DNA from 3 places in the Ensifer sp. ENS11 genome. Region 2 is predicted to be linked to each of the others. Evidence: predicted binding sites of a transcription regulator. Region 2 holds the regulator's gene; each other region holds the start of a gene.
What was found. Region 2 encodes HrcA, which represses chaperone genes, less so after heat shock. Its sites were predicted from a motif close to GTTAGCACTCNCNNNNNGNGAGTGCTAAC; they were not measured.

Region 1 (3,277 bases), 470 kb from region 2:
CAACGCCGCCAGCGAGCTTGGCAAGACGTTCCTGCAGCTTTTCGCGGTCGTAGTCAGAAGTGGTTTCTTCGATCTGAGCCTTGATCTGCGAAACGCGGCCTTCGATGTCGCTCTTCTGGCCAGCACCGTCGACGATCGTGGTGTTTTCCTTGGAGATCGAAACCTTCTTCGCACGGCCGAGCATGTCGAGCGTGACGTTTTCGAGCTTGATGCCGAGGTCTTCGGAGATCACGGTACCACCGGTCAGGATGGCGATGTCTTCGAGCATGGCCTTGCGGCGATCGCCGAAGCCCGGAGCCTTGACGGCAGCGATCTTCAGGCCGCCACGCAGCTTGTTGACGACGAGCGTAGCAAGAGCTTCGCCTTCGACGTCTTCAGCGATGATGAGGAGCGGCTTGCCGGTCTGAACGACAGCTTCGAGAACCGGGAGCATGGCCTGGAGGTTCGAGAGCTTCTTCTCGTGGAGGAGAACGAAGACGTCGTCGAGGTCAGCGACCATCTTTTCCGGGTTGGTGACGAAGTAGGGGCTGAGGTAGCCACGGTCGAACTGCATGCCTTCGACGACTTCGAGTTCGGTTTCGGCGGTCTTGGCTTCTTCAACCGTGATGACGCCTTCGTTGCCGACCTTCTGCATCGCTTCTGCGATGTCGAGGCCGATCTGACGCTCGCCGTTTGCCGAGATCGTGCCGACCTGTGCGACTTCTTCCGAAGTGTTGATCTTCTTGGCCTTGGCCTGGAGATCCTTGACGACTTCGGTGACAGCGAGGTCGATGCCGCGCTTCAGGTCCATCGGGTTCATGCCGGCAGCAACAGCCTTGGCGCCTTCGCGAACGATCGCCTGGGCCAGAACGGTTGCAGTCGTGGTGCCGTCGCCGGCGATGTCGTTGGTCTTCGAAGCAACTTCGCGGACCATCTGGGCGCCCATGTTTTCGAACTTGTCTTCAAGTTCGATTTCCTTGGCAACTGATACGCCGTCCTTGGTGATGCGCGGAGCGCCGAAGGACTTGTCGATGATGACGTTACGGCCCTTCGGGCCGAGCGTGACCTTTACGGCGTCAGCGAGGATATCGACGCCACGCAGCATCTTTTCGCGCGCGGTGCGGCCGAATTTGATTTCTTTTGCAGCCATTTGAGAAAACTCCCGGGCTCATTGCCCATTGGTTGTCATGAAAAGGTGTGGACGACGGCAGATCAGCCGATGATGCCCATGATGTCGGCTTCCTTCATGATGAGAAGGTCTTCGCCGTTGATCTTGACTTCGGTGCCCGACCACTTGCCGAACAGAACGCGGTCGCCAGCCTTGACGTCGAGAGCAACAACCTTGCCGCTTTCGTCACGGGCGCCCGAGCCAACAGCGACGATTTCGCCTTCCTGCGGCTTTTCCTTAGCGGTGTCCGGAATGATGATGCCGCCCTTGGTCTTTTCCTCAGACTCGACGCGGCGGACGACAACGCGGTCGTGCAGCGGGCGGAAATTGGTGCTTGCCATTAGTCTAATCCCTCGATCAAATGACACTACGGATCGCTCAACGACCCGATGGATGGGTGTTAGCACTCTCTTTTGTCGAGTGCTAGCGAGGCCGAGATAAGGCTGGGTCCGGGACGAGTCAAGGATTGGCCGTTCAAAAAATTTCAGGCGACATGATTATCGGCGGCTGATGACAGGCAACGAACGGCGGCCGGGCCGGAACGTTTGCCTGCCTATTGCATGAAGCGGTCGGAATTTGGGCAGATCCGATATCGAGGATTTGCCTGGTCTCGCTGCCCGATCCGGTTGTTATCATGAGCCTCGGGGTCGGCAGGCCCTGACGCTGATGTCCCGTGGACCGTCTCCTCGGCATGAGGGAGGGGCGGGCGCCGAATCCTTGGGAATGGCGGCGATTTTCTAGGCGCGAGGCTTGTATTCTCGGCCCTTCCTTGCCATGCAAGCCGGAAACCGAGTTTGCAGGAAGCCCGCATGGCCGCAAGGATCAACAGTTTTCGGGAAATCGCAGGGCGCTATGACGTCGTGCTCTGTGACGTCTGGGGTGTTCTCCACAACGGCGTTCAGGCGTTTGCGTCGGCCTGCGAGGCCCTGGCGGAAGCGCGTGCAGCAGGGCTTACGGTTGTCCTCATCACCAATTCTCCCCGGCCAAGCCCCAGCGTCAAGGTACAGATCCGCGGGCTGGGCGTTCCCGATGAAGCCTATGATCGCATCGTCACGTCGGGCGATGTGACCCGCACCTTGATCGCCGCAGCCGACAAGAAGATTTTCTTCATCGGCGCCGAACGCGATCTGCCGTTGCTCGAAGGGCTCGGCACCGAGATCGTCTCGTCGGAAGATGCAGAGACCGTCGTCTGCGCCGGCTTCTACGACGATGAAACCGAAACGCCGGAGCACTATCGCGCGACGCTGACCGGACTTGCCAAGCGCAAGATCCCGTTCATCTGCGCCAATCCGGACCTGGTGGTCGAGCGCGGCCACCGGCTGATCCCCTGTGCCGGCGCCATCGCCAAGCTTTACGAGGAGCTCGGCGGCGAAGCCCGGATCGCCGGAAAGCCCTATATCTCCATCTACCGTGCCGCGCTGACGGAAGCCAAGGCCGTTCGCGGTCCACTCGATCTGTCGCGTGTCATCGCCGTCGGCGACGGTATGCCGACCGATGTCAAGGGCGCCCAGGATGCCGGCTTCGATCTGCTTTACATCAGTGCCGGTATTCACGCGCAAGAATACATGAACGAAAGCCGCACCGACGAGGCGAAGCTTACTGCCTTCCTGAGGAAGGAAGGTGCTTCGCCGAAGTGGTGGATGCCCAGGCTCGCCTGACGGGAAGATCGAGATGACGGTTTTTCATCGCAACGAAACCCGCGACCCGCTGCCCGAGCGTCTGCGTGGCGGCGTTGTCGCCATCGGCAATTTCGACGGTGTTCACCGCGGCCACCAATCCGTGCTGGAGCGAGCGCTGGAAGAAGCCGCGGCACGCGGCGTTCCCGCACTGGTGTTGACCTTCGAGCCGCATCCGCGCACGGTCTTTCGGCCAGACACGCCGGTCTTCCGGCTGACGCCCGCACCGCTGAAAGCCCGTATCCTCGAAGGCATGGGGTTTGGCGCCGTCATCGAATACCCGTTCGATCGCACCTTCTCCGAACTTTCCGCGTCCGATTTCATCCATCGGGTGCTCCTGGAGTGGCTGCATGCCTCGCATGTGGTCACCGGGTTCGATTTCCATTTCGGCAAGGGGCGCGAAGGCGGTCCCGCCTTTCTGATGGCGGCGGGCGGCGAAAACGGCTTCGGCGTC
Region 2 (3,277 bases):
CCCGAGCCACAGCGAAAGAACACATGTCGGTTCTCCCGCCGTGTAATCTTCTCCAGCCCCAGCACACCGCTGTAGAAGGCCTCGGCGGCGTCGAGATCCGACGCATAGAGCGCAGTCTCAAGAATGCCATCCAGCGCCGGGGCCATCGTCTCCGTCCTTCTCGTCAGCCGGCGATCGCCTGCTTCTGCAGTGCGACAAGCTCGGCAATGCCGGTCTTTGCCAGTCCGAGCAGGCTTGCGAATTCCGCTTCGCTGAAGGGTTTGCCTTCGGCCGTGCCCTGGATCTCGACAATGCCGCCGGTGCCGGTCATGACGAAATTCGCGTCGGTCTCGGCGGCGGAATCTTCGAGGTAGTCGAGGTCGATGATCGACTGGTTGGCGAAGATGCCACAGGATATGGCGGCGACATGGTCCTTCAGGACCTTCTCGACCTTCACCATGTTGCGGGCTTCCATCCACTTCAGGCAGTCATGCAGCGCCACCCAGGCGCCGGTGATCGAGGCCGTGCGCGTGCCGCCATCAGCCTGGATGACGTCGCAGTCGATCGAGATCTGGCGTTCGCCGAGTGCGGGCAGATCGACGACGGCGCGCAGCGACCGGCCGATCAAGCGCTGGATTTCCTGGGTGCGGCCGCTCTGCTTGCCGCTCGAGGCTTCGCGACGCATGCGCTCGCCGGTGGCGCGCGGCAGCATGCCGTATTCGGCCGTCACCCAACCCTTGCCGCCGTTGCGCAGCCAGGCCGGAACCTTTTCCTCAAGGCTGGCTGTGCACAGCACGTGCGTATCGCCGAATCGCACCAGACAGGAGCCTTCCGCGTGCTTGGAGAAATTGCGCTCGAACGAAACCTTGCGCATTTGGTCGATTTTTCTGCCGGATGGCCGCATCATCAAACTCCTATCGTATCTGGTGAGCCTTCTAGAGCATGGCGCAGCCAAAGGGAACCGGTGGACAGCCGGGGATCGGGGCGATTTTTCCCTTTTGCTATCGGGCGCGGGGATCACTATATTTCCGGCGGCAGGATTGGCCTGCGAACATGGAGCGACATGGTACTGCGCAATCCCGGAGTGACCGATATCGCGGCGGCGCTGGACGAGCGTTCCGGTGAAATCTTCCGTCGCATCGTCGAAACCTATTTGAACAGCGGAGAGCCTCTCGGCTCACGCAACCTTTCGCGGTTGCTGCCGATGTCGCTGTCGCCGGCGTCCGTGCGCAATGTGATGAGCGACCTCGAAGATCTCGGGCTGATCTATTCGCCGCACATCAGCGCCGGCCGCCTGCCGACGCAGACGGGCCTGCGTTTCTTCGTCGACGCCTTCATGCAGGTCGGCAATCTCTCCCCAGAAGATCGTGCTTCGATCGATCGGCACGTGCGGTTGAGCGACCATGCCCAGCCGGTCGATACGCTGCTGGCAGAGGCAAGCCAGATGCTGTCGGGCATGTCGCGCGGCGCCGGCCTCGTGATCACCGCCAAGAACGATCCGGTGCTCAAGCATGTCGAATTCATCCGGCTGGCGCCCACCAAGGCGCTGGCCGTGCTCGTCGGCGAGCATGACCAGGTCGAAAACCGCATCATCGAGCTTCCCGCCGGCGTGACGAGCTCGCAACTGACGGAAGCAGCGAACTTCTTGAATGCCCATCTCGCCGGCCAGACGATCGGCGAGGTGCGCTCGCAGCTCGAAACCGTCAAGCAGACCGTGCGCAGCGAACTCGATGCCCTGTCCCAGGAACTGGTCGAGCGTGGACTGGCGATCTGGTCGGGCAACGAGGGCGATGAAAAGCCGGCACGGCTGATCGTTCGCGGCCGGGCCAACCTGCTCGAGGGCCTGGAGGGAACCGAGGATATCGACCGCCTGCGCATGCTCTTCGACGACCTGGAAAAGAAGGACAGCCTGATCGAGCTGCTTGACCTCGCAGAGAGCGGCCCGGGTGTCAGGATCTTCATCGGTTCGGAGAACAAGTTGTTTTCATTGTCCGGTTCGTCGCTGATCGTTGCGCCCTATCGCGACAGTGAAGATCGCATCGTCGGCGCCGTCGGCGTCATCGGTCCGACGCGGCTCAACTATTCGCGCATCGTGCCGATGGTCGATTATACCGCGCAGTTGATGTCGCGGCTTTCGCGCTGATCAGGCGCTTTTGGCCACAGGCAGCATTGAACCCTTGATTTTTCGGCCCTAAACCTCGATATCGGCATCAAATCCAGTCACTGGGCATTTTACGCCATGCGGCCATCGTTGCGCGCGGGCGTCGGAATGCGGAAGACAAGACAGACGAACACCGGAGAACGTCATGACCGACGAAACAAACAAGCACGGACACGAAGCTGCCGCGACCGACGAGGCAGTCAACGATACGCCCGAGGTTGTGGAAGCGGCGCCGGTTGCCGAGCCCGATCCGCTGGAGCTTGCAAGGGCTGAGAACAACGACCTGCGCGACAAGTATCTAAGGCTCGCCGCCGAAATGGACAACCTGCGCCGCCGCACCGAACGCGACGTCAAGGATGCCAAGTCCTATTCCGTTGCTGGTTTTGCCCGCGACATGCTCGCCGTCTCCGACAATCTGCGCCGTGCGCTCGATGCCATCCCGGCTGAAGCGAAGGAAGCCGGAGAAGCGGGCCTTACTGCCCTCATCGAAGGTGTCGAGATGACCGAGCGCGCCATGCTGTCGGCGCTGGAACGTCACGGCGTGAAGAAGCTTGAGCCGGAAGGCCAGAAGTTCGACCCGAACTTCCACCAGGCAATGTTCGAAATCCCGAACGCCGACGTGCCGAACAACACGGTGCTGCAGGTCGTTCAGGCCGGCTACACCATCGGCGACCGCGTGCTGCGCCCGGCCATGGTCGGCGTATCCAAGGGCGGCCCGAAGGCGGCAGCTACGGAAGGCGACAGCCCGGCGGCCTGAGCTGCGGTCTGATCCATTTCAACGCCGCGCGTCCACTCGGATGCGCGGCGTTTCTTGTTTTCGGCAATCATATCAACCGAACAACTGCCGCAGGTGATCGTTGAGGAAACGGCCCTCCGGGTCGACTTTCGCCCGTAATGCCCGGAAATCGCCGGATCGTGGATAGAGCGCAGTCACGTCCTCCGCGCCGAGGAAATGCAGCTTCCCCCAATGCGGCCGCGAGCCGTATTGGCGCAGGATCGTATCGACGTCTTTGAGATACTCCCAATAGTCCGTGCCCGGCTCGCCCGAGACGGAAAGCGTGATCGAATCCTGCTCGTAGAACGGGCTGATCCAGCCGGTGTCGCCTGCGGTGAAGCGGTATTCGATCGGGTAGATGC
Region 3 (3,277 bases), on a different contig from region 2:
GAGATCCTCAGAGATCATCTGGCCGGCCGTGAGGACGGCAATGTCTTCCAGTATGGCCCTGCGGCGATCGCCGAAGCCCGGCGCCTTGACGGCCGCGATCTTCAGGCCACCGCGCAACTTGTTTACGACCAGCGTCGCCAGAACCTCCCCCTCGACATCCTCGCAAAGGATCAGCAACGGTTTGCCGCTCTGCACGACCGCCTCGAGTATCGGCAGCATCGCTTGCAAATTGCCAAGCTTCTTTTCGTGGATGAGGATGTAGGGGTCCTCCAGTTCCACGCGCATCTTCTCGGCATTCGTGACGAAATAGGGCGAGAGATAGCCGCGGTCGAATTGCATGCCCTCGACAACGTCGAGCTCGGTCTCGGCAGTCTTGGCTTCCTCGACGGTGATGACGCCTTCATTGCCGACCTTGTCCATCGCCTTGGCGATCATCTCGCCGACTGTCGCGTCGCCATTGGCGGCAATGGTTCCGACTTGCGCGATCTCGCCCGAAGACTCGACCTTCTTGGCGCGCACCTGGATTTCCTTGACGACAGCAGCGACACCAAGGTCGATGCCACGCTTGAGATCCATGGGGTTCATGCCGGCGGCAACGAGCTTGACGCCTTCGCGCAGGATGGAGGCAGCGAGCACAGTCGCCGTCGTGGTGCCGTCACCGGCGAGGTCGTTGGTCTTAGAGGCCACCTCGCGCACCATCTGCGCGCCCATGTTCTCGAACTTGTCGGCCAGCTCGATTTCCCTGGCAACTGCGACCCCGTCCTTGGTGATGCGCGGCGCGCCATAGGCCCTGTCGATGACAACATTGCGGCCCTTGGGGCCCAGCGTCACCTTGACGGCGTTGTTGAGCAACTCGACACCGCGCAGCATGCGATCGCGCGCATCAGTGGAGAATTTGATTTCCTTGGCAGACATTATGTTCGTCCAGTTCGGTCTTGAGATTGCGGGGTTGGAAATCGACTGTCAGGCAGCTTTCTCGGCCGCGACGGTCTTTCGACGACGCCCATGATGTCGGGCTCGTTCACGATCAGGGGTTCCTCGCCGTCAATCTTGAAATCGGTACCGGACCATTTGCCAAACAAAATCCTATCACCGGCCTTAACGTCGAGCGGAATCAGCTTGCCGCCTTCATTACGGGTGCCTCGACAAACGGCGATCACTTCGCCTTCCTGCGGCTTTTCCTTGGTAATGTCGCGAATGATGATCCCGCCCTTGGATTTGAGATAGCCTTGCGCGCGCCGGATGACGGCGCGGTCATGGAGTGGACGGATTTTCATAGAGATTCTTTCTGCTGCCGGCACATAGGGCGGCTGCAATCCTTACATAGCACCTTTGGCACTCGATTGATAGGAGTGCCAAGAAATAGCCGTTAAGGCTTTGAGGGGTCAGTTCCGGCTTCACACGCCTGGCGTCGCGGATCCGCGAGCAAGGCACCGATGTTTTCGGCTTCAGCGAGCAAAAGACGCCGGGGAGCCTCCGTCAGGCATGCCGCAGGTTCATCTACACGGAAAACCTCCTACCGATCGCCGCGTCAAATGGTGCGGAATCGGCTCAGACGCCCACTCCGCTCCAGCAGCCGAACGCCGCGACGCCCTTGGGCTTCACGTGGAGCCGATAGCAAACTGCTAGTCGCGCGAACTGGCGGATCGAGCGAGTTCGCCGGCGACATCGGGGGGCACCAGTTCAAGGGCTTTTACGAGCGAACCAATGCGATCGACGGTTTGGCTGCGGTCCGCCGCGCGGAGCATATCCGGGCTCTCGGGCAGCCATATTCGTCTCCTTCAGCTTATAATATAGAACGTCGCCCTTCAGCCAATGGCAATTGACGACTTGCCATCTGCCTACCATTCGGCACTATTAATCACTGATGCCTCGCGATTAGACCATCTCCCTCGCGCTCAGCGTCATAGCAACGGTCGCGACAGACCCCTTCATTAATTCGTTCTATTGGGGACGGTTGCGGAACGGATGCAAATTGGAAACGTTTCCTCAAATCGGCCGTGGAATGAACCCCTGCCGTAAGGTGGTAGCCAGCGGGATTCGCGCAACCAGAAACACTCATTCCGCCCAAGTCCGATTACTAACGGGAGAACGCGACTGACGACCCGCTGCTGGTCGGAGAACCTTAGAGAGCACGATGGCTAACCAACATGGTCGAAATGATTTAGCCGGCGCGAACATTGTGACAGTGTTCGGCGGAACGGGCTTCGTTGGGCGGCGGATCGTGCGCAGGCTTCTGGATAAGGGTATCGATGTACGTGCCGTCTCGCGTCATCCCTCAAAGAACACGTTGGACAACGCCTCCGATAAGAAGCCATCTCAGCAGATCGACGCTGACATACTGGTTCCATCCTCGATCGTCGCTGCCGTGGCTGGATCTCGCGCTGTTGTGAATGCGGTCAGCCTTTATGTCGAGCGCGGTAAGGAGACCTTCGAGCGTGTCCATGTAGAAGCCGCAGCCGCTCTGGCGACCGCTTCGCGGGATGTCGGCGTCGAGACGTTCATCCAGATTTCCGGCATCGGATCGGATCCGAATTCCCGTTCGAATTACATCCGGGCGCGGGGTCGCGGTGAGGACGTGGTGAAGGCGGCGTTTCCAGGCGCGGTGATCGTCCGTCCCGCTGTCATGACGGGCCTCGACGATGCGTTCATCACAACGATCGCGAGGCTGGTATGCCTCCTCCCGATCTATCCGCTGTTCGGCGAAGGGAGCACTCGGCTGCAACCGGTATATGTCGAGGACGTGGCGGAGGCTGTGAGCCGCTTGGCTCTGGGTCAGAATCCCACGGGTGCATCGATTTTCGAGTGCGCCGGTCCGCGCATTTATTCGTATCGGGAACTCGTTCAGAAGGTCGCCATTCAATTCAAGGTGCGAACCAGGCCGGTACCTGTGCCATTCGCGGTATGGAACATCTTGGCGGCGGCTACGGAGTTTCTTCCCGCGGCGCCGCTCACGCGCAACCAAGTTGATCTCATGCGTCGTGACAATGTCGCGGCAAGCGATCTGCCGGGCCTGGAAGAACTGGGCATTGAACCCCGCAGCGTCGAAGAGGTCGTCCGCATGCTCGCGCACGCGGCTTGAGTCCGAACCCTCAATGGAACCGTTGCAAACCGAGCGTCACCGCCGCATCGATGTAGGAGAGATTGCGAATGGTCAGCGCCTGCGAGCGGGTGACCGGCGCCATCTTGGGAATGATCGGCGGCGCAATGGCAAGAACGAGGTTGAGGTCGATGCCGTAGACCAGATTGCGCCCAAGGCTCGACACCAGCACCAGCG

Region 1: a site for HrcA is predicted at 1,547-1,575, ahead of groES (co-chaperone GroES). Genes of this name have one in related genera too.
Region 3: a site for HrcA is predicted at 1,332-1,360, ahead of IB264_RS31685 (co-chaperone GroES). Genes of this name have one in related genera too.

The regions. Positions count from the first base shown of each region.
Region 1 covers NZ_JACVAN010000001.1:777,773-781,049, forward strand. The annotation lists gene groL (chaperonin GroEL) at 1-1,129, opposite strand, end outside; gene groES (co-chaperone GroES) at 1,192-1,488, opposite strand; gene IB264_RS03675 (TIGR01459 family HAD-type hydrolase) at 1,957-2,805, shown strand; gene IB264_RS03680 (bifunctional riboflavin kinase/FAD synthetase) at 2,819-3,277, shown strand, end outside.
Region 2 covers NZ_JACVAN010000001.1:305,356-308,632, forward strand. The annotation lists gene IB264_RS01560 (VOC family protein) at 1-146, opposite strand, end outside; gene rph (ribonuclease PH) at 164-883, opposite strand; gene hrcA (heat-inducible transcriptional repressor HrcA) at 1,043-2,122, shown strand; gene grpE (nucleotide exchange factor GrpE) at 2,286-2,897, shown strand; gene IB264_RS01580 (D-arabinono-1,4-lactone oxidase) at 2,970-3,277, opposite strand, start outside.
Region 3 covers NZ_JACVAN010000029.1:63,522-66,798, reverse strand. The annotation lists gene groL (chaperonin GroEL) at 1-915, opposite strand, end outside; gene IB264_RS31685 (co-chaperone GroES) at 915-1,277, opposite strand; partial or broken gene IB264_RS34980 (NYN domain-containing protein) at 1,391-1,597, shown strand; gene IB264_RS31680 (complex I NDUFA9 subunit family protein) at 2,138-3,082, shown strand; gene IB264_RS31675 (hypothetical protein) at 3,093-3,266, opposite strand.